One region of the Granulicatella elegans genome, then DNA from elsewhere that is predicted to be linked to it. Evidence: riboswitches for the same ligand, from Rfam matches in the RefSeq annotation. Region 1 holds a riboswitch; each other region holds the start of a gene.

Region 1 (7,045 bases):
TTAGACATGGATTGCTCTTGAATGGACTTTAAAAGCCTTTTGGTCATACTACGCTTTTCATCTACAGATATTAGGCGTTCCCAGAAGGTAGATCCGCATTCACGACACTTGTATCGTCTACGGTTCAATTGTAAGCCCACTCGCTTTAAACGAATGGGCAAATCCATAATTAGTTGATTTCTTGAACTGTGTTTGTACAACTTGTCAAAACCACATTCAGGACAACGTTCAGGTGGTCCGACTGCTTCAACTTTAAACATCATATCGGTTTCATTTTCTTGTGGCGGTTCTATTGTTTTAATGTCTGGTAGGGATAATAAGTCTGACATATTATTCATCCTTTATTACTCTGCGGTGTTAAGGTATCAATTATAGATTTGATGTCGAAATCATCAGTGTTAAATTATTTTTGTGACCACAAATGCACTTAGAAAATCCCTTAAAGCATTAGCTGGTTCACTTGAATAGGGAGTTGTAAAAAAGTTCCCTTAGCCTGCACAACAAGATAATTTCGAAATATCTTTATCGAACGTAAGTGCAACTAATTTTAGCCCTTCAGCCATTGTTAAATATGGTGCTAGGGTTTCTGTTAAATCTTCTATCGTTAAGCCAAATTTAACAGCTAATGATGCTGCATAGATGACATCTCCTGCATTTTCAGATACAATATGAACCCCTAATACTTTTAGTGTTTCTGCATCTGCTACTAGTTTAAATACACCGGTTGTTTCACGGTTTACAATTGCTCTTGGAACAGCATCTAAAGGTAATACAGATGTCTTCACATCATACCCTTTCTCTTTTGCTTGTTCTTCTGTTAAACCAACCGTTGCAACCGTCGGATTCGTAAACGTAACAGCAGGAACTACCGATAAATCTATTTTTTTGTTTAATCCACCAATAGCATTATCAGTAATAATTCCACCTTCATAGGCTGCTACATATACAAATTGTGGTCCTAAAGTCACATCTCCTGCTGCATAAATCTTTTCATTACTTGTTTGACCAAAATCATTGATCAGGATTTCATTATTTTTTCCAGTTTCAACACCTGCTGCACTTAAATTTAAAGAATCCGTATTTGTTTTTCTTCCAGTGGCAACAAGTAACTGATCTGATTCAATGACTTCTCTACTGCCATTTACTGTTACGTAAACCCTTTTTATCTCTCCACTTTGTTCAACACGCTCAAAAGTTGCCCCTTTGACAAGGTTTATACCCTGTTCAATTAACGCTTTTTCAACTGACTCTGAAATCTCAGGATCATACTCCTTTAAAAGTCGCTCACTTCTTTGCATAAGCGTTATTTCTGAACCTAAATGATGAAATAGTTGTCCAAGCTCCATTCCAATGTATCCTGAACCAATTACAGTTAATCGTTTTGGTATTTTCTTTAACTCAAGAAGTGTTGTACTAGTTAAATAGTCCATTTTTTCAAGTCCTGAAATTTGGGGCAACGAAGGCGATGCACCTGTTGCAATTAAAAAGCGTTTTGCAGATAACTTTGTCCCATTGACCTCAACCGTACTAGCATCAACGAATTTTGCTTCACCTTTAATTAAATCAAAATTATATTCATCAATTAAATCCATATATTTTTGATTCCGAAGTTCGCTCACCAATTTATCCTTTTGCGTGATTAAACTAGCTAAATCCACTTCTCCAGCGGATGTTTGTAAACCTATAAACGGATTGTCTTTTGATAAATGATTGATTTCCCCTGCCCTAAGAAGAGTTTTTGACGGAACACAGCCAATATTCACACAGGTTCCCCCAACCGTTCCACGCTCAATCATTCCAACTTTTGCACCGTATTCTATAGCTTTAATTGCCGAAGAAAAGGCAGCAGCACCAGAACCAATAATAAGAAGGTCATAATTGTCTTCATTAATTAACGCCACGTTTTCTAGTGATGATACTTCTTCAATTTCTCCGGCTTGGTAATTTGCTTCATCAATCGCCTTTATTGCACTTTCAACCTCAATATCATCGGGCAGTTCAAATACTGCTTCACCACGACGATAACTAGACTCAATATTTTTAGCACCTATCTTTTCAAGTGCTGATTCTACGTGTTTTTCACAACCCGTACAAGTCATTCCTGAAATGTTTACCTTAAATTTATTCATAAAAAAGCTCCTTTCGTTAATTAATCTCTCATGTTAATGTTTCTATTATTGGACACGAATGTAATTTCTTTTCATCTGGACATCGTTGTTTTAAGTCGTCTAACATAGTTTCAATTCGTTTTAAATCCTCTATTTGTTTTTGCACTTCCTTTTGTTTTTTAGAAACAAATTCGAACATATCTTGACAACGAACTTCATCTTTATCTACAACACCAAGTAATTTATAAATCTCGCTTAAAGAGAAACCAAGTTCCTGTATTCGTTTAATAAACCCAACACGCTTAACGTCATCATATGAATATATCCGATAACCAGCTTCCGTTCGGTGAGGTTCTTGTAATAAATTTTTTCGCTCGTAATATCTGATCGTTTCTTTATTAACTCCACATTTATCTGCAAACTCACTAATGCGATAAATCATCTTATTTCACCCCCTGAATATTATAAACCATGTACCATAGTACACGGTCAAGTAAATTGGACTATTTTATTTTTTTCCTAAAGTATCACTCGTATGTGATTGATACTTTTATATAATACTATTGATTATCCTAACATCCCACCAGAAAATCCGATTTAAACACCAGTTGTTTTTAAACTATTAAGAAAGTAATTCCACTATATATTCCGAAGACCTATAAAAATTAAGGAAATTTCAAGAAAATAGACTGTTTATGAAGAAATCAGTGTTGAAACTATCTTTATAAGGGCGTATACTAAATTCATATTTCAAAAAAAGATACAAAGAGGTGCCGTTGGCTGAGATGTGTTTACAAACTCTTAGAACCTGTTACGTTAATACGTGCGTAGGGATTGTATGAATTATTGTCTGCAACAGGGTCTCTTTGTAAAAAAACAAGGAGGCTTTTTTATGTCAATCAAAAGAATTGCATGGGTGGAGGGAGCAATTGTTGCAGCTTTAGCGATGGCGTTATCATTTATTCCTCATTTTATGGGATGGTTTTCTCCATCGTTTGGTGCGATTGTTTTAGTAGTGTTCGCGTTGCGTAGAGGATTGTATCCAGCGCTATTTTCAGGTCTAGTGTGGGGAATCTTACATTTTGTGCTTGGAAAAGTTGTTTACTTGTCATTCTCTCAAGTACTTTTAGAATATATTGTTGCGTTTGGAGTGATGGGATTTGCTGGATTACTTCATCATCAATTCCAATCTGCTATTCGTAGTGAAAAACAAGCGTTAGCAATTGTTTATATTTTTATTTCTTCGATCATCGGTGTTGGTATTCGCTATTTTTGGCATTTTGTAGCAGGATTTTTATTCTGGGGGAAATATGCACCAGAAGGAGTATCTCCATATTGGTATTCTTTCACTGTTAATGGAGTTGCTGGATTGCAAACGCTCATTGTAACAATTGTGGTAGCAATTTTATTATTGAAATCTCCAAAAATTTATAAAGAAAAATAAGTTGCATATAGAAAGACTCTTGTAGAATGGATGTTCTATAAGAGTTTTTTTAGCATTTTAACATAGTTAAAAACTATAGATATCGATATTAAATTAGTGTGTGAAAATAACGGATCCGTCAGTTACAATGTCATTACGTTAGTTAGAGAAGCGATCCAATATATTCCATTAGAGAGATTATCATTAAGTACTCAATGTGGATTTGCTTCCACTGAAGAAGGAAATATCTTAACTGAAGAATAACAATGGGCAAAATTAGCATTAATTAAAGAAGTTTTGGGAACTGAAAACTAATAACGAAATGGAAAGGATGGGGAAACCTAGTCTTTTTTATTGAAAAGAAAATCATGTTAGAAAATATAACATAAAAAGTAAGAGAATCCTTGACTTTTATGTGCGTTATTTTTACAATACAGCTATCATATAGGATAAGAGAGGTGTTTGACGATGGGAGAAAAGGAATTACGACGTTCTTTAGCAGTGTTTCCAATAGGAACAGTCATGAAATTAACGGATTTAACAGCAAGACAAATTCGCTACTATGAAGAACAACGTTTAGTTTCACCGGAACGTTCAGACACTAATCGTAGAATGTATTCGTTAAACGATGTAGATCGATTATTAGAAATCAAAGACTACTTGGCAGATGGATTGACCATTGTTGCGATTCAAAAAATTTATTCGAATGTGAAAAAGAATCCGTTAGAAAAACCTTCATCAAATGATGGTTTAACGGATGAAGACGTTCGACGAATTTTATATAACGAAATTATGCATATTGGAAGATTATCTGGACAAGAGAAATTACTATAGGGGTGGAGAAAGATGACAATCACACAAGAAGAAATTTTAAAACAAGTTGAGGAAATGGACGTTCGCTATTTACGTTTGATTTTTACGGATATTTTAGGAACGATTAAAAATGTGGAAGTGCCAATTACTCAATTAAAAAAAGTATTATCGAATAAAATGATGTTCGATGGTTCATCTATTGAAGGTTTTGTTCGTATTGAAGAAAGTGATATGTACTTATATCCTGATTTAGATACGTGGGTTGTATTTCCATGGAGTAGTAAACACGGAACAATCGCGCGATTAATTTGTGATGTATATAAACCAGATGGAACACCATTTGCGGGAGATCCACGTTCAAACTTAAAACGTATTTTAGAAGAAATGGAAGACTTAGGATTTTCTAATTTTAACTTAGGACCAGAGCCAGAGTTCTTCTTATTCAAATTAGATGAAAATGGAGAACCAACGCTTGAAGGAAATGACCAAGGAAGTTACTTCGATTTAGCTCCAGTCGATTTAGGAGAAGAATGTCGTCGTGAAATTGTACTAGAATTAGAAAAAATTGGATTTGACATTGAAGCCAGTCACCATGAAGTAGCACCAGGTCAACATGAAATTGACTGGAAATATGCTCCTGCAGTAGCAGCCTGTGATAATATTCAAACCTTTAAATTAGTCGTCAAAACAATTGCACGCAAACATGGATTGCATGCAACCTTTATGCCAAAACCAGTGTTTGGAATTGCAGGAAGTGGAATGCACTTCAATTTATCATTATTTGATAAAGAAGGGAATAATGCTTTCTATGACCCAACGGATGAACATGGAGTAAGTGATAGTTGTCGTTATTTCATTGCAGGTGTTATGAAACATGCGAAAGCTTTAACAGCGATTTGTAATCCTACAGTCAACTCTTATAAACGTTTAGTGCCAGGATATGAAGCGCCTGTATATATTGCATGGTCAGCTCAAAACCGTTCTCCATTAATTCGTATTCCTGAAGCAAGAGGACTTTCTACTCGTATCGAATTAAGAAGTGTGGATCCAGTGGCAAATCCTTATTTAGCAATGGCAGCTATTTTACGTGCTGGTTTAGAAGGAATTCGTGAAAAATTACCAGTTCCTGATCCAGTTGATCGCAATATTTATGCAATGACAACAGCTGAAAGAAAAGAAGTAGGAATTGATGATCTTCCAAGTAGTTTAGCAGAAGCAATTGATTGCTTGAAAGCTGACACAGTTGTAAAAGATGCATTAGGTGGACATATTTACAGCAACTTTGTAGAAGCGAAAAAATTCGAATGGGCAGCGTATCGTTCACAAGTCACACAATGGGAATTAGATCAATATTTAAAACTGTTTTAATAGATGAGAAAAGCCGAGCGAAAGCTCGGTTTTTTTATAAGGAAAAATTCAACAACATCCCTTCCAACATTTTTTGACAATCCACTATATAAGTGTCATACTATTTAATGACAACACGTGAGAGGAAGTTAGAGATGTATATTAAAGATATGAGAAATTCTATTGCAGAATATCATGAGTTTTTACAAACTCAAGGAAATTGTACTCTTTTTCAAACTCCGGAATGGGGAGAAGTGAAAACAAGAGGAGAATGGAGTAATGACATTCTTTTTGTGATGAATGATCAAGATGAACCAGTTGCAGCGACGATGATTTTATATCGTGCCCTTCCTGTTGTGAAAAGATATTTAGCGTATGCTCCTAGAGGAATTGTGACGGATTATCATCATGCAGAACAATTTAAAGAAGTGATTCAAGCTTTGAAGGCTTATTTAAAACAAAAACGAGTGTTTGGGTTGAAAATTGACCCAGAAATTATGTGGAGAGAACGATGCAATGACTTTTCAATTGTAGAAGATGGAATCAATCAAGAATCCGTTCGTCAATTATTGTTAGAATCAGGATTTGTAAGTCAGCCACTAGATTTAGGTTTTGATGGCATTCAACCAAGAATGACGATGATTGTTGAACTGGAAGATAAAGGGAAAGGGATTTTAGACACTTTCTCTTCTAAGGAAAGATATAAAGTCACAATGGCACAAAAACGTGGAGTTGTTTGTTATAAAGGGAGTATCGAAGATATTGATGATTATGAAGTGTTAAATCGTATTACTGCTGAGCGTGATCAATATATTGCGAGAAGTAAAGAGTATTTAACAACGATTTATGAAACATTACATACTCACGATATGATGGATTTATATTTTGCAAAAATTGATTATCATGTCGCAAAAGAATCAACAGAAAATAGAATTCACCAAGCCAAAGCAGAGGTGGAAAAAATTGCGTCACAAGTTGAAAGTACTCAAAATGAGAAAAAGAGAGCTAATTTATTGAATCAAAGAGAAAGCTTGTTGAAAAATATTTCAAAATATGAACAAGAAGTGGTTGAGTTAGAAGCGTTATGTAAAGAATATCCAAATGGAAAAGTCTTAAGCGGTGCATTTGTCGCAACGTATAAAGAAACGGCGTATTATTTATATGGAGCGAATATTACAGATGATGCAGGCTTAAATGCAAATAAAGCTTTGCAAACATGGATTATGCAACAACTGTATGATGAAAAAGGTATTCGCCACTATGATATGTTTGGTGTTTCAAGTAATGCGGAAGATCATACGGGTATTACAAAATTCAAACAGTCTTTTGCCCCAATATTAGTCGAGTATATTGG
Region 2 (7,045 bases), 260 kb from region 1:
GTGATTTTCACTCCAAAAATAAAAAAAGGACAAGCATTAGAAGCAGCACAAAAAATTTGTGACCAGATGAATGACTCAACTCGTCTACTTCCTGGTGGATATATTTACTTATCTGATTTACTAGGAAAACCAGATGTTCTTCATCACTTAGGAAAAATGATTGCTTCTGCCTATGAAGATAAAAAAGTTGATGTCATTATGACTGTAGCCACAAAAGGCGTTCCAATTGCTCAAACAGTTGCCAATTATTTAAATGTGCCATTTGTTATCGTTCGCCGTGATTCTAAAATTACAGAAGGAGCTACTGTAAGTATTAATTACGTATCTGGTTCATCTTCTCGTGTTGAAAAAATGGAATTATCCAAACGTACTCTCCCTAGTGGATCAAATGTATTGATTGTCGATGACTTCCTAAAAGCCGGTGGTACTATTAATGGGATGCGAAGCCTTATCAAAGAATTTGATTCTCATGCAGTAGGGGCAGTCGTTTTCTGCGAATCAGGAGTCTCAGGGCATCAATTAAAAGATTATTCTTCTATCATTCGTATCACAGAAATCAACACCGAAAACCAACACATCAAAGCTGAACTCGGCAACTTCTTCGATACACATACATTTTTAGAGGAAACACATTAATGAACTATTAAGAATTAAGAATTAACCATTAACACAAAATAACAGAAAAACTTCCTTTAATAGCAACAGTAAAATGAGCCACGGAAGTGGCTTATTTTACAAGGGAAATTCGAAACCAAGGCTCGAATTTTAGGCATGAGACTCGCAAAACGAGGCTGCTGGCGACCTTGCTATTCAAGGGAAGTTTTTCTGTTTATTTTTACTTTACGTCATTAAATTTTACATTCTACTGGAACACCATCGAAAACAACATCATCCATACGGGTAAAATCACGATATAGAGTAAAGTCGTAATCGTAACAGCTGATGTCGCAAAATCAATGTCCGCATTTTCCTCCGTTGCCAATAACGGCATAATCACCAATGTAGGAATCGTTGATTGAAGGAAGAACGTTTCTTGTAATTTCATTGGTAATTCGATTGAAAAGAACTGCATGACTCCCACTTGAATTGTTAAAAGAATTGCTGGGAATAATACAAAACGTCCAAATATCGATAAACGCATATCACCATCGAATGTCAACGAACGCAGCCCCACTTGTGCCAAATGAATTCCAATATACATTAACGATAATGGAGTTACCAAACTACCTATATAAATCAGAGAATCATTCAAAAATTCAGGAAGTGTCCACCCAAACCATACCCAAATCATACTCCCTAAAAAAGCGATTAATGGTGGTGAGAAAATTCTCTCCCATTGAATTCCTTTTCCAACATGTTGCTGATTATAATAAGCAAACAAATAGGTTCCTACTGTAAAAGTCGATAAAGTATTCACTACATAATATACTAAAAAATAAGGCCTAGCCTTTTCACCAAATAAAGATAAATTTAACGGTAATCCCATAAAAATCGTATTCGCATTAACAATCGTATTCATTACCGTTGCCTTACGTTCATTAGGAATACGAAAGACTTGAACAATGATCCAAGCAACAAAATATCCAATAATGACACTCAAAAGTGGAATTCCTAAACTTCCTACAAATTCAATCATTTTTTCTCTTGAAATAAATCTTAAAACAGAAATCATAATCGAAGCAGGTAAAGCAATTTTAATAATAAGGGAAGCAATACTGGATGAAAAATTTTTATCAAACCATCCCTTTATTTGTAATACATATCCTAAACTAATCATGATGACAATCGTTGCCATACTTGAAAAGATTTCACCTAACATTTTAATCCTCCAATTTCTTCGTACAGTCACTATACTCTGCTTTTCCTCTACCTGTCAACATTCTATAAAAGATAAAAAATCTCGAAAAATCTGTTAGACAAACTTTCCGAGACTTCACTTTTATTTCTTCAATTGATTTTTAATCATTGTTGCAAATAAACTAATTACCAAAATAATTAAGAATACACAAGTAATCGTAGCACCTGGTGGTGTATCAAATTCATAAGACATACTTAATCCACTAAAAATACCAAAAATACTAATGAACACACCTGACACAATAACTCCTGTAAAACTTCTCGTTAAACGAATTGCGATAGATGCTGGTAACACGATTACCGCTGAAACTAATAAAGCTCCAGCAATTGGCATCATCACAGAAATGACTACACCCGTAATCATCGTGAAAACTTGTGTCATTAAACGAACAGGTAATCCTGCCGTATAAGCCGTATCTTCATCAAATGATAAAACATATAACGGTCGTCTAAAAATCAAATATAACACAACCACAATGATCGCTAAAGCAATCATCAACCACATTTGTTGTTGTGTAATCGTCACGATAGAACCAAATAAAAATTGATCAACACTAATCGTTGAACGCCCTTTTTGGAAATTCATTAAAATTAAGGCAATTGCCATCCCACCGGACATTAATATCGCAACGCTCACTTCTGAATAACCTTTAAAGTATTTTCCAATTACTTCTAATACAATGGCTGCTAAAACTACCACTACCAAAGTCATAAAGGTAGGATTGTAGCCTAATAATAAACCTAGAGAAACCCCCACTAAGGAAACATGCGATAATGTATCTGCCAATAATGACTGTCTTCTTAAAATTAAAAACAATCCCAAAATTGGCGTAATCATCGCCATTGCTAATCCTGTGATGAATGCTCTTTGCATGAAACCATAGAAAAACATCTCCATGGAGAATCCTCCTTTCTCATCAAATGAATATGTTTATCCACATAATGTTCCAAATCTTCTTCTTCATGCGTCACCATTAAAATTGCTTTTCCATGATGGGCACAACTATGATGTAAGAGATGATAGAAACGTTCTCTACTTGTTTTATCCATTCCTGCTGTTGGTTCATCTAATACAAATAAGTCTGGATCTGTCGCAAAAATACGTGCTAAACAAATTCTTTGTTTTTGACCACCTGATAATTCTCCAATTCGTTTATCACGTTCATCCCACATTCCAACAGATTTTAAGGCTTTTTCAATATGTTCATGGTCTTCTTGATCTAATCGTTGAAACCAGCGACCTTGTTGGTAACGACCTGAAGCAACTAATTCATAAACGGTTGAAGGAAATCCCACATTAAAAGAAGAAATTTGTTGTGGGGCATACCCAATCGATAAAGTTTCTCCTTGTGTATTAACGGTTGCGATTGTTGCTTTTCCTTGTTTTGGAGTTAATAATCCTAAAATATTTTTTAATAAAGTGGATTTTGCTGCACCATTTTCGCCTGTTAAAATGACAAACTCTCCCGGTTCAACGGTAAAACTAATGTTTTCTAAAACGGGTTCATTATCATACGAAAATGATAAATTCTCAACTGAAACGTAACTCATGCTAACTCCTTCCTTTTCTAAATCGTAGTAATTCTTTTTTATATACGTTTGTTAGGATAGCATATTTTAGTACGAATAATCAAGAATTTACGATACTGTTCACGAAATTTATAGACAAAAAAGTAGGCAATGACAATTGCCCACTTTTAATTGTTTATTTTAAAGTTGCTAAATGATCTTTTAATCGTTTGATCACTTTTTGCTCATAATCTGTACGAACTTTTTGAGAAATTTCTGTCGTTTTAAATGGTAGACTTCCTGTTTTCTGAATATAAGAATCATCCACAAAGATAAAATGTCCAGAATCTCCTAATCCCACACCAAAATATTGATCTTTATAAGATTTTCCAGAATTTACTCCAGCAACACTTTGAGCGTAAACATTTTCTTGATGATTTAATAAGAATAATAAAATAGATTCTCTTATTTCTGTACGAATTTTGAAATAATCTTTATTTTGGAAATCAATACTAATTTCACTTTCATAATACTGAGTTCCTTTTTCTTTCGCATTATCTCCAGAAGTTAATAATCCATATTGCTCTACTACTTTATTAATAGCATGAGCATCATGACCTTTTCCATCTAAAACAAATCTACCATCATTCATATATTCTTTCGCAATTTTTTTGAAATCATCACCATTGTTTCTGTCACTTTTACAGGAGATAATTTCATTTATTGACGAACGGGATTCATTAAAGAAGCTGCGTAAAGATTTAAAGATTGTTTCACTTCTTCAGGCATTGTACGTAAATTATATTTTTCTAATAAAGTAGTAGAAATATTACCTATATCCTTTTTATTTTCTTTTTGTAACTCTTCGCTTAAAGATTTTAATTTTTTAATATTTTCCTTAATTTTTCCTTTATAAGAAGAACCATATTCCATTAAATATTTTACATAAGAATCATTAATCGTAATAGAATCTTCTGATTCTAACCATTGAATCGCTTGTTCTAAAGCTTTTTCTCAGCTTGTTGTGTTTGAGGAGAATTGCCAAATTGTCTTTTAGCTTTTTTAACTTCTGTCTCTCTTATTTTTCCATCAGATTTTAAATAATACCAAAAATCATTTTCTTTAATCCAACCTTGTTTTGAAGTTTCTTCTGCATGTACAGCAGTAAGACTTGTTAACGCGACTGTTGTTAGTAATGAAATAACTGTTTTCTTGTTCATAAAGATCCTCCTTTATTTCTACTGTTATTGTACAGAATCTTCTGTAAAAATTAACTAATATCCTAAAAAGAGAAACTCCACTCTCAGGCACAACTCTGATAGTGGAGAAAAAGGGAAAACACACCAAAATGATGGCAACAATTTGGTGTTTTACTTCAATTCGAAAGCACATGTTTCCTGTTAACAGAAACAATCCGTTAAAACTATATAAAAATCCCCTCTTGTTATTACAAACAAAAAGGGAATCATCGCATAATCATAGATTGGAATAAAATACTAGTTTAAAAACTGTAAGTTACCCTTTTTCTATACTTGATCGTCATTTTCCTTCGCTGGTATTATCCAGAACAGGTTCAATGGGTATGATCTCAGCCTTTCGGCACCCCAAATGCTTCTCTATTGAATTGAGTTCAGTATAGCATGTTTCCTCTAAGAAGAAAAGTTATCTAAACTACTTTTATGAATGAATATGATGATTGTAAGCAAAAATTACTAATTGCGTACGGTCTCTCAAAGCTAATTTTGATAAAATTGTACTAATATTATTTTTAACGGTTCCTTCAGATAAAAATAATGCTTCTGAAATTTCTTTATTATTTAACCCTTGAGATACAAGTCGAATCAATTCAATTTCTCTATCCGTTAATCCGAATGAAGAAATATCCATTTTTTCGATAGTAGTCGGTGCTTTTGGTTGCATGACTAATTTTTCAGAAACTGTCGCATCCATCACTACTTTTCCAGATAAAGCCACTTTAATCCCATCATAAATAGCTTCATAACTACTATCTTTTAATAAATAACCTGAAGCTCCATATTGCATCGCTTCTATAATATATTCTGTATCTTGAAAGGTTGTCACCATTACAATCTTCACTTCTGGATAAGCTTCTTTAATCAGTTTAGTTCCTTCAATTCCCGTACTTACTGGCATATGAATATCCATTAATACAACATCTGGAACTTCTTTTTTACAACATTCAAATGCTTCTCGTCCATTTCCAGCTTGATGAATGACTTCAATATCTGGATAAGTTTCTAGCATAATTTTTAAACCTGAACGAATTAATTGCTCATCATCTACTAGCATCACTTTAATTTTTTCAGACATTGGTTTCTCCTTTCAATTTCATTTGTACTGTAAATCCTTGTTCAGTATTTTTGATTTCTAATTGCGCTTGTTGTTCATGCAGTCGCTCTTCTAACACTTTTAATCCGCCTTCTAGTGAAATAGCTGAAGAGCCCACTCCATTATCCATAATCGTTACAATGAGTTCATTTGCAGAATACATCATTAATAGCGTAATTTTAGTTGCTTTTCCATGACGAATTGCATTTGTCGTTGCTTCCTGCACTCCTCTAAAAATCGTCAACTCTTGCCCTTTAGTAAGTTGAATCGTTGGCTTATTTTGTCTAAATACAAATTCCACTCCACTATGTTGTTTTGTTTCATAAATAAATTCTTCTAAAGCTACATTCAATTGTTGTTTCGTTAATTGTTCTGGTTTTAAATCATGAACTACAGTACGCACTTCTTGTAACCCTTTAACTGCAAATTCTCTTAATTGTGCGCTCATTTGAGAAACTTGTGGACTATTTTCTTCACTTAATTTACTAATCGCTCCTAGTTGAATAATAATCGTTGAAAGACTATGTCCAACTGAATCATGAATTTCTCTTGAAATACGATTTCTCTCTTGTAAAGTATATAATTCCTTCATTGTTCCCATTGTATATTGGGCTTGTTGCAATTCTTTTTTCTGCTCGAACAATTGATTTTCTTGCTCTTTCAATAAATTTCCTTGGTCATTTAACTTTAAAACAAGCTGTGCACCATAATAAAATAATACATTTCCAAAAATCATTACCGAAATCGCCCACCATTGTTGCTGCTTAATCCCTAATATAATAACTACTAGACTAATCATCCCTTGAAGAATAATCGCATACATAGATGAAAATCGAAAACTAATTTCGAAACATAATAAAAGCATTAAAGTAATAAAAATATTCCCTGTAAAATAACAAAATAGCAAAATAGCTGTTCCTTGAGCTAAAATTGCCCAAGGATATTGAATCGAATAATAATCTAATTGGGCTACAACAACAATAACAAGAAATAGAAGCAAGTGATAAGCATTCACTGGATGATATAATGCCCACTCTACAAGAGCTGTTATTAACAAGCCATAGCGAATTAAAAATTTTAATTGATTTTCTTGAATCATTTTCATGCTAGGAACCCTCTAGCTACTAAAAAAATCATCGCAACACTATTACTTACAAAATGCATTAACATGGATGCCGCAACATTATCCTCATAATAGCGATACATTCCGACTAAAGGAATCGTTAACGGAACATACATCAAAGCAGCATTCCAATCAATTCCACCACTATTTGAAATCGAATGCAGTAAAACAAAAAAGAAAATAGAAATTCCCGTTAAAATCCAAGAA
Region 3 (7,045 bases), 460 kb from region 1:
AAAATAGGTACTCAAATTGGCAACTACGATAAAATGCCTCTATCATTTCTTTTTTTGTTTGTTCTGTTGCTTCTTCATACAATCGTTCGATAATACCACATTCATATTGAACGGCTTCTTTACTATCTTCACCCGCATACGTCATAATCCATCGTTGATACATTTCATGAGGGGAACCTTGTTTCATTAATTGTTCCCCAATGGCTTGATATAACCACGGACAAGGTAACATTCCTGCACAAGCTACAACAACATTTTTTTCTGTTAATTGTCGATACAAATGCGATACATAATGATAAGCAGTTGGAGCAATCGGTGTATTTTTGATTTCTTCTTCATCGATTCCCAATTCTTTAAAAAATTCTTCTCGAATTAATTGTTCTCCTTGTGCTAAATGTTCAGAATTGCGTCTCATCAATTCTTTGACTTCTGCATCATCAGATGCATCAGAAATGATTTGATATAATTTACTAAAATGTTCTAAATAATAACGATCTTGTAATAAATAATAACGAAATATCGAATCACCTAATGTCCCATCTTGTAAACCAGTTACAAATGGATGCTCAAAACTTCCTTGCCAATAACGTTTAGAAACTTCCATGGCTTTTTCTGTAAATGTCATTTTCCTACCTCCATAACCATCCAATACTATTTCCTACTACAAATAATAAAATCATCCATCTCAAAGCTTTACCATCATTTTTCCAAATAATCGATGGTATTCGTTTTCCTTTTTCATCAAATCCATGGCTAATCATCGCTTGTTCATATTGCTCTTGTAAGTGATAAGCTGTAAAAATGACCTTAATATAATACAAGCTTGACCAAAAATATAAAGGACGGCCTCTTAATTGACTCGCTTCCTTCATTTGCACAACTTCTCTTCGAATATATGGAAAAGCATGAATAATCACTAATAAACCATAGACAAAATGAGGAGGAAGACCTTTTTGCTCCAAGACTAATAATAATTCTTCCAAATCCACACTAAAGGCTAATAGAAATCCTAATAAAGCAAATGCAAATGTTCTTGTAAACATCACTGAAGCTAACTCTAGATGAATTCCTTGAACACGGATTGACCAATAACTCCCAATCGCTGGAAATAATGGAACAATGATGGTCGCACCAATAACGCCCCACTGCTTTTTCCAAAGAAGATACAAGAATCCAACCACTAATACAAAAATATTTAAGACATTCGAAGGAACAAACGATAATTCAATCGTCACTATAATTAGAAAAAGAGAAAACGCTAAACTTTTAGACTGTTTTTCCATCTTGAATTCCCCCTTTTTTCAATGTCTGTTCAGTAATTTGAATATGATGCTGACTCACACCTTCTAGAGGGGCTAATCGATGAGAAACGACTAATAATTGTTGTTCATGTGTTTGTTGATTCCACTTCATCCATTCTCCCATCAATTGGCAACTTTTTTTATCTAAGCCAGTAAAAGGTTCATCCAATAATAAAAATGGAATCTCCAAACTTAGCATACAGATTAGCTGAATCAGCTTTTGTTCTCCACCACTTAAATACATCAAACTTGTATCCAATTTTGAACCTAATGGAGTTTCTGTGAGTATTCGTTCTTGCCATTCTTGAGTATGAACAAATCTCTTCATTCCAAAATTTAATTCATCCTTTGGCATTAAAGTAACAAATTGATGCATCGCTTCTTGAACAGTCAGCGTTAACCATTTGGAACGATTTCTCTTTGTGATTTTTTGCCCTTCATACAAAAAATTACCCTTTACTTTGGACAATTGAACCATCGCTCTGAGTAAAGTTGATTTTCCAACACCATTATCTCCCGTTAACGTCGTAATCCCTTTTTCTAAAGAAAACTGTGGAATCGACCATAAACCTTCTTTTATAACATTTTGAAAGGTAAAAAACTTCTCTGTAGAAGCTCCGACTTGTTCTAATGGAATCATTGAATGATTCGACAAGGTACTAATCGGAACCGTCTGCAAACTCCCTTCATGAATATGTAATACACGACTAACATATTCGCTGTAACCATTTGTATCATGATCACTGACAATAACTAATTTTCCTTTTTTAGAAAGCTCAAATAATAATTTCATTAAGGAACGTCTACTATTCTCGTCAACACTAGCAAATGGCTCATCTAATAATAAAATTGGTACATCCATTGCTAATAAAACTGCAATCGTAGAACGTTGTTGCTCCCCTCCAGATAATTGAACAAAAGGTCGATCTAATAAATGTTGGGTTACTGTATCCATCGTAACGTGATGAATTCGATCTTGAATTTCTTCAAAATCATACCCTAAGTTTTCAAGAGTAAACGTTAATTCGCTCCGTAAATTTTTCATCGTAAATTGACGATAAGCTTTTTGGAATACAGTTCCGGCAATTGTTGCTCTTTGAACAGGTGTCATGGAAGAAATATCTTTTCCTAACAAGGAACATTGACCTTCAAAAACCATCGGTTTAATGCCTGATAAAAATTGAAACAGAGTTGATTTTCCACTCCCCGTATCTCCTGTTAATAAAATGAATTCGCCCATTTCTATTTGGCAATGAAGTTGATGAAGAATGTTAGTTTTCCCTTGCCAAACACTGACACCTTCTAAAGTGATTCCATTCATTGATTAATTTCCTCTTGTAGCTTTTACTTTTTCTAATAAGTTCATTACAATTTTTACAAATACTACACCAAAAACAAAAACAGAAATAAAACGAACAACAATTAATGCCACTAAAAATCCTAAAGAATAAGCGCCATATCCTAATTTAAAATACTCATAAAGAAAGCTAAAGACAACTGTACCAATCGCACCTAATGTAAGTGAAAAAGTATCATATCGCTTATAACCCGTTGCAAAAAATCCAACTTCTGTTCCTAAACCTTGTACAAATCCAGAAACTAAGACACCAACTCCAAAATGAGAACCCATTAACATTTCAGCTAAAGCAGCTAACATTTCTCCAAGAGTCGAACTTCCCTTTTTCTTCAACAGTACCCCAATCATTGGAGCAGCCATCGTCCATAATCCAAATAAAATTTCATTCGCAAAAGGTTGATACCCTCCAGGCGTTAATGCCACTTCCAATGCGACATACAAAAATCCTGCTCCCATAAATACGCCCCCAAAAAGAAACGCTAATAATGCCATTAAAATGACATCCTTCAAACTCCATTTTTCCATAAAAAAACTCCCTTCGTTTTCAAAACAAAAGGAGGCTCATTCACTAACATAATGAACATAAGCAATGGAAACTAAATCTTTGACTTCCGACATCAAAACAGCCTAAAAACACTATCTTTTATATCGAGCAAACAAATCATTAGAAAACATTACTATTGTAACATTCCACATTTTCCTTCGCTGGTACTATCCAGATCAGGTTCAATGGGTATAATCTCAGCCAATTGGCACCCCAAATGTTTTGGTTTTATTAAATTTTCTTTTATCATATCATATTTGAAATCAATTTCAACTTATCTGCTTAAAAAACATTTACGCTTCAGACGTAAGTAAACGCTATCAAATTTAGGGTTGATTTTTTTCCTAATGAGTGCTACTATAGTGACATAGAAATCTGAGATGTGCGCGGTATTTACTATGTGTTGACCGAACAATTAATGACTATTTAGGGATTCAGGTTGTTGTTATGGATAACAAGCCATTGCACTTGGAAGTTAAGAAGTAACTCATAGAAGCCCACCTGCTTAGAATGCGGGTTCAAAACTATCAAATACATCAAACGGCATCACCGGAAATCTATCAATAAAGTTTTTACTTTGGACCACTCTTTCGAGTGGTTTTTTCTTTATGAAACCCCTTTAAAAACTATTTCAGAGTGGTATAATAAAGATATAAAGATGAAGGAGTGATTGTTATGTTCCATGAATATTCAAAAATTTTAGTTCCGGTAGATGGATCTAATGAAGCTAGATTAGCTTTTGAAAAAGCAATTGAGGTCGCTAAAAGAAATCGTGCTCAAGTTTTAATTGCTCATATTATTGATACACGAGTCCTTCAAACTCCTACTGGTTTCGAAGGAAATTTTAATGAAGAAATTCAAAGACAAACAGAAAATTTATTCCAAGAATATCGTCAGTATGCCCAAGAACATGATTTTAATGATATCGATTTTGTTTTAGAATATGGTTCACCAAAAGTTTATATTTCTAAAAATATTCCAAAAGATTATCAAATTGATTTAATTATGATGGGTGCTACAGGACTAAACGCAGTCGAACGACTATTTATCGGTTCTGTATCAGAATATGTCATCAGAAACGCCAGTTGCGACGTCTTAGTAGTTCGCACCGACCTAGAAAACCAACGTCAATAAAAGTATAAAAATAAAAAACAGGAAAGACTCTCCTATTAACAAGGAACTTCCCTGTTTTAATTTTTATGCAATATAGTTTTCAACGCAACTTACATGAGTGACACTTAAAAAGTATAGAAAAAGAGAACAAAAAAGACTTCTCGTAATAGCTCGCGTAATCGAGACCTTAGGCTCGATTTTTAGCCATGAGATTCGCTTCGCGAAGCTGCTGGCGTCCAAGCTATTACAATTGTAAGTCTTTTTTGTTCTCTTTTTCTATTACTCTCCATTAACGGTTTTTTGAATCCAACTGGATTGTCACTGGTCCGTCATTTAGTAACTCTACTTTCATATCCGCACCAAACTGACCCGTCTCAACAGGAATCCCAGTATCTCTTAACAAACCATTAAACTGCTCAAACATCTCAAGCGCAACATCCCCAGGAGCCGCCTTTGAAAACGAAGGACGATTCCCCTTCCTCGTATCCGCATATAAAGTAAACTGCGAAACCGATAAAATCTCACCGCCAATATCCTGAATACTACGATTCAACTTACCCTCTTCATCTTCAAAAATTCGCATCTGAACAATCTTACGAACAAGATATTCCATATCTTCTTTTGCATCATCATGCGTTACACCCACTAATAAAAGAAAACCACGTTGAATCTTTCCAATGACTTTCTTCTCAACTGTAACACTCGCATGAGAAACACGCTGTAAAACAACTCTCATAACTCTTCCCTCTTTCTCGCATCCGATTATGAAATCACACGACGAACACTATAAACATCAGGAATTTGATTAATCTTCTTCACAATAAACTCTAATTGCTCCGTATTATGAATCCCAATATTAACCGTAATCGTAGCCATCTTATTAGAATTCACTTTCCCATTCACAGAATTTAAAGATTTCGTAATACTATTGATAACATTTAATACCCTCATTCAATAAACCATTACGATTGTATCCTTCAACGACTAATTCCGTATCATATTGTTGCTTAGAATTTCCTGTATCTTCCCATTCTACATCAATTAAACGAGTTTGTTGATCTTGTTGAACTTTAACATTCGGACAATCTTTACGATGGACAGAAATACCACGCCCCTTTGTAATATATCCAACTATTTCATCCCCAGGAACCGGATTACAACAACGACTTAAACGAATTAATAAATTATTAACGCCTTCAATAATAACACCATTTTCATGTTTAATACTCATTTTTTGAGTATCTTTCCGTTGAATTTTCTCAGACATTTGTTCAAATGCTTCTTCTTGCATTTTTTGTTTTTCAATTTCTCGACGTGCTTTATCCGTTAATCGATTCGCAACTGTTTGAACAGAAACTTCTCCAAATCCAATTCCAGCAAATAAATCATCTTCATTCGCAAAATTAAATCGGCTCAAAATTTCTTTTAATTGTGTCTTCGTTAAAAATTCTTTTGGAGAAAATTCTAAATCAACAATTTGTTTTTCTAATAAATCACGTCCACGAAGAATACTTTCTTCACGATTTTGTAATTTAAAGAATCGACGAATTTTATTTTTTGCACGAGTCGTAAAGACTAAATTAATCCAGTCTCTTGAAGGACCAAATGAATTCGCAGAAGTTAATACTTCTACAATGTCTCCTGTTTTTAACTGATAATTTAATGGTACAATTTTATTATTAACTTTTGCACCGACCGTTTTATTTCCAACTTCGGTATGAATATTGTAAGCAAAATCTAATGGTCCAGAACCTAATGGTAATTCAGAAACATCTCCTTTTGGAGTAAAAACATACACTTTATCTCCAAAAATATCTTCCTTCACACTATTCATAAAGTCATTCGCATCTTTTGAATCATCTTGCAATTCAATTAAATCTTTAAACCAATCTAATTGTTTTTGAAGTGGATCATTGGATACTTTTTGAGTATTTCCTTCTTTATACGCCCAGTGAGCTGCAACCCCGTATTCTGCAACAGCATGCATTTCAAATGTACGAATTTGAATTTCTACCGGTTTACCTTCTGGTCCAATAACAGTTGTATGAATCGATTGATACATATTTGCCTTTGGCATTGCAATATAATCTTTAAAACGACGCGGCATTGGTTTCCATTTCGTATGAATTGCCCCTACAACTGCATAACAATCACGAATACTATTGACTAAAACACGAATCGCTAATAAATCATAGATTTCATTAAACTCTTTCTTTTTATCTTTCATTTTACGATAAATCGAATAAATGTGTTTTGGTCTACCATAAATTTCAGCTTCGATTTCTAATTCTTGTGTAGCTTCTTCAATATTTACCACGGTTTCATGAATATATGCTTCACGTTCATCTCGTTTTGAATCCATTAATTGAACAATACGATAATATTGTTGTGGGTTTAAATATCTTAATGAAGTATCTTCTAATTCCCACTTAATTTTATTCATCCCTAGTCGATGGGCTAAAGGTGCATAAATCTCCAATGTTTCATTGGCAATCATGCGTTGTTTTTCTGGTTTATGGAATTTTAAGGTTCTTAAATTATGTAAACGGTCAGCTAGTTTTACCATAATAACCCTTAAATCGTTCGCCATTGCTAATAACATTTTACGATGATTTTCTGCTTGTTGTTCTTCATGAGATTTATATTTAATTTTCCCTAGTTTTGTAACACCATCTACTAAAAATGCAACATCTTTGCCAAAAACATAATCAATGTCATCGATGGTAAATC

What was found. A riboswitch is a leader RNA that binds a small molecule or an ion and turns the genes downstream of it on or off. The one in region 1 is predicted to bind thiamine pyrophosphate.
Region 2: linked by a shared signal. The riboswitch ahead of LK443_RS02640 (hypothetical protein) and the one ahead of thiT (energy-coupled thiamine transporter ThiT) in region 1 are both predicted to bind thiamine pyrophosphate.
Region 3: linked by a shared signal. The riboswitch ahead of LK443_RS08345 (ECF transporter S component) and the one ahead of thiT (energy-coupled thiamine transporter ThiT) in region 1 are both predicted to bind thiamine pyrophosphate.

What each region holds. Positions count from the first base shown of each region.
Region 1 is NZ_CP085953.1:252,119-259,163, reverse strand. It holds gene LK443_RS01360 (ISL3 family transposase) at 1-329, opposite strand, end outside; gene merA (mercury(II) reductase) at 489-2,129, opposite strand; gene merR (Hg(II)-responsive transcriptional regulator) at 2,158-2,550, opposite strand; TPP riboswitch at 2,865-2,959, shown strand; gene thiT (energy-coupled thiamine transporter ThiT) at 3,001-3,552, shown strand; gene LK443_RS01340 (MerR family transcriptional regulator) at 4,000-4,365, shown strand; gene glnA (type I glutamate--ammonia ligase) at 4,378-5,712, shown strand; gene LK443_RS01330 (lipid II:glycine glycyltransferase FemX) at 5,847-7,045, shown strand, end outside.
Region 2 is NZ_CP085953.1:514,162-521,206, forward strand. It holds gene purR (pur operon repressor) at 1-636, shown strand, start outside; gene LK443_RS02615 (AEC family transporter) at 863-1,819, opposite strand; gene LK443_RS02620 (metal ABC transporter permease) at 1,940-2,755, opposite strand; gene LK443_RS02625 (metal ABC transporter ATP-binding protein) at 2,704-3,408, opposite strand; gene LK443_RS02630 (hypothetical protein) at 3,563-4,018, opposite strand; gene LK443_RS02635 (hypothetical protein) at 4,087-4,299, opposite strand; gene LK443_RS02640 (hypothetical protein) at 4,368-4,586, opposite strand; TPP riboswitch at 4,894-4,983, opposite strand; gene LK443_RS02645 (response regulator) at 5,044-5,697, opposite strand; gene LK443_RS02650 (sensor histidine kinase) at 5,690-6,820, opposite strand; gene LK443_RS02655 (CPBP family intramembrane glutamic endopeptidase) at 6,817-7,045, opposite strand, start outside.
Region 3 is NZ_CP085953.1:1,680,018-1,687,062, forward strand. It holds gene tenA (thiaminase II) at 1-625, opposite strand, end outside; gene LK443_RS08335 (energy-coupling factor transporter transmembrane component T) at 630-1,283, opposite strand; gene LK443_RS08340 (ABC transporter ATP-binding protein) at 1,267-2,622, opposite strand; gene LK443_RS08345 (ECF transporter S component) at 2,626-3,183, opposite strand; TPP riboswitch at 3,339-3,428, opposite strand; RNA gene ssrS (6S RNA) at 3,572-3,762, shown strand; gene LK443_RS08355 (universal stress protein) at 3,878-4,336, shown strand; gene dtd (D-aminoacyl-tRNA deacylase) at 4,605-5,051, opposite strand; partial or broken gene LK443_RS08365 (RelA/SpoT family protein) at 5,078-7,045, opposite strand, start outside.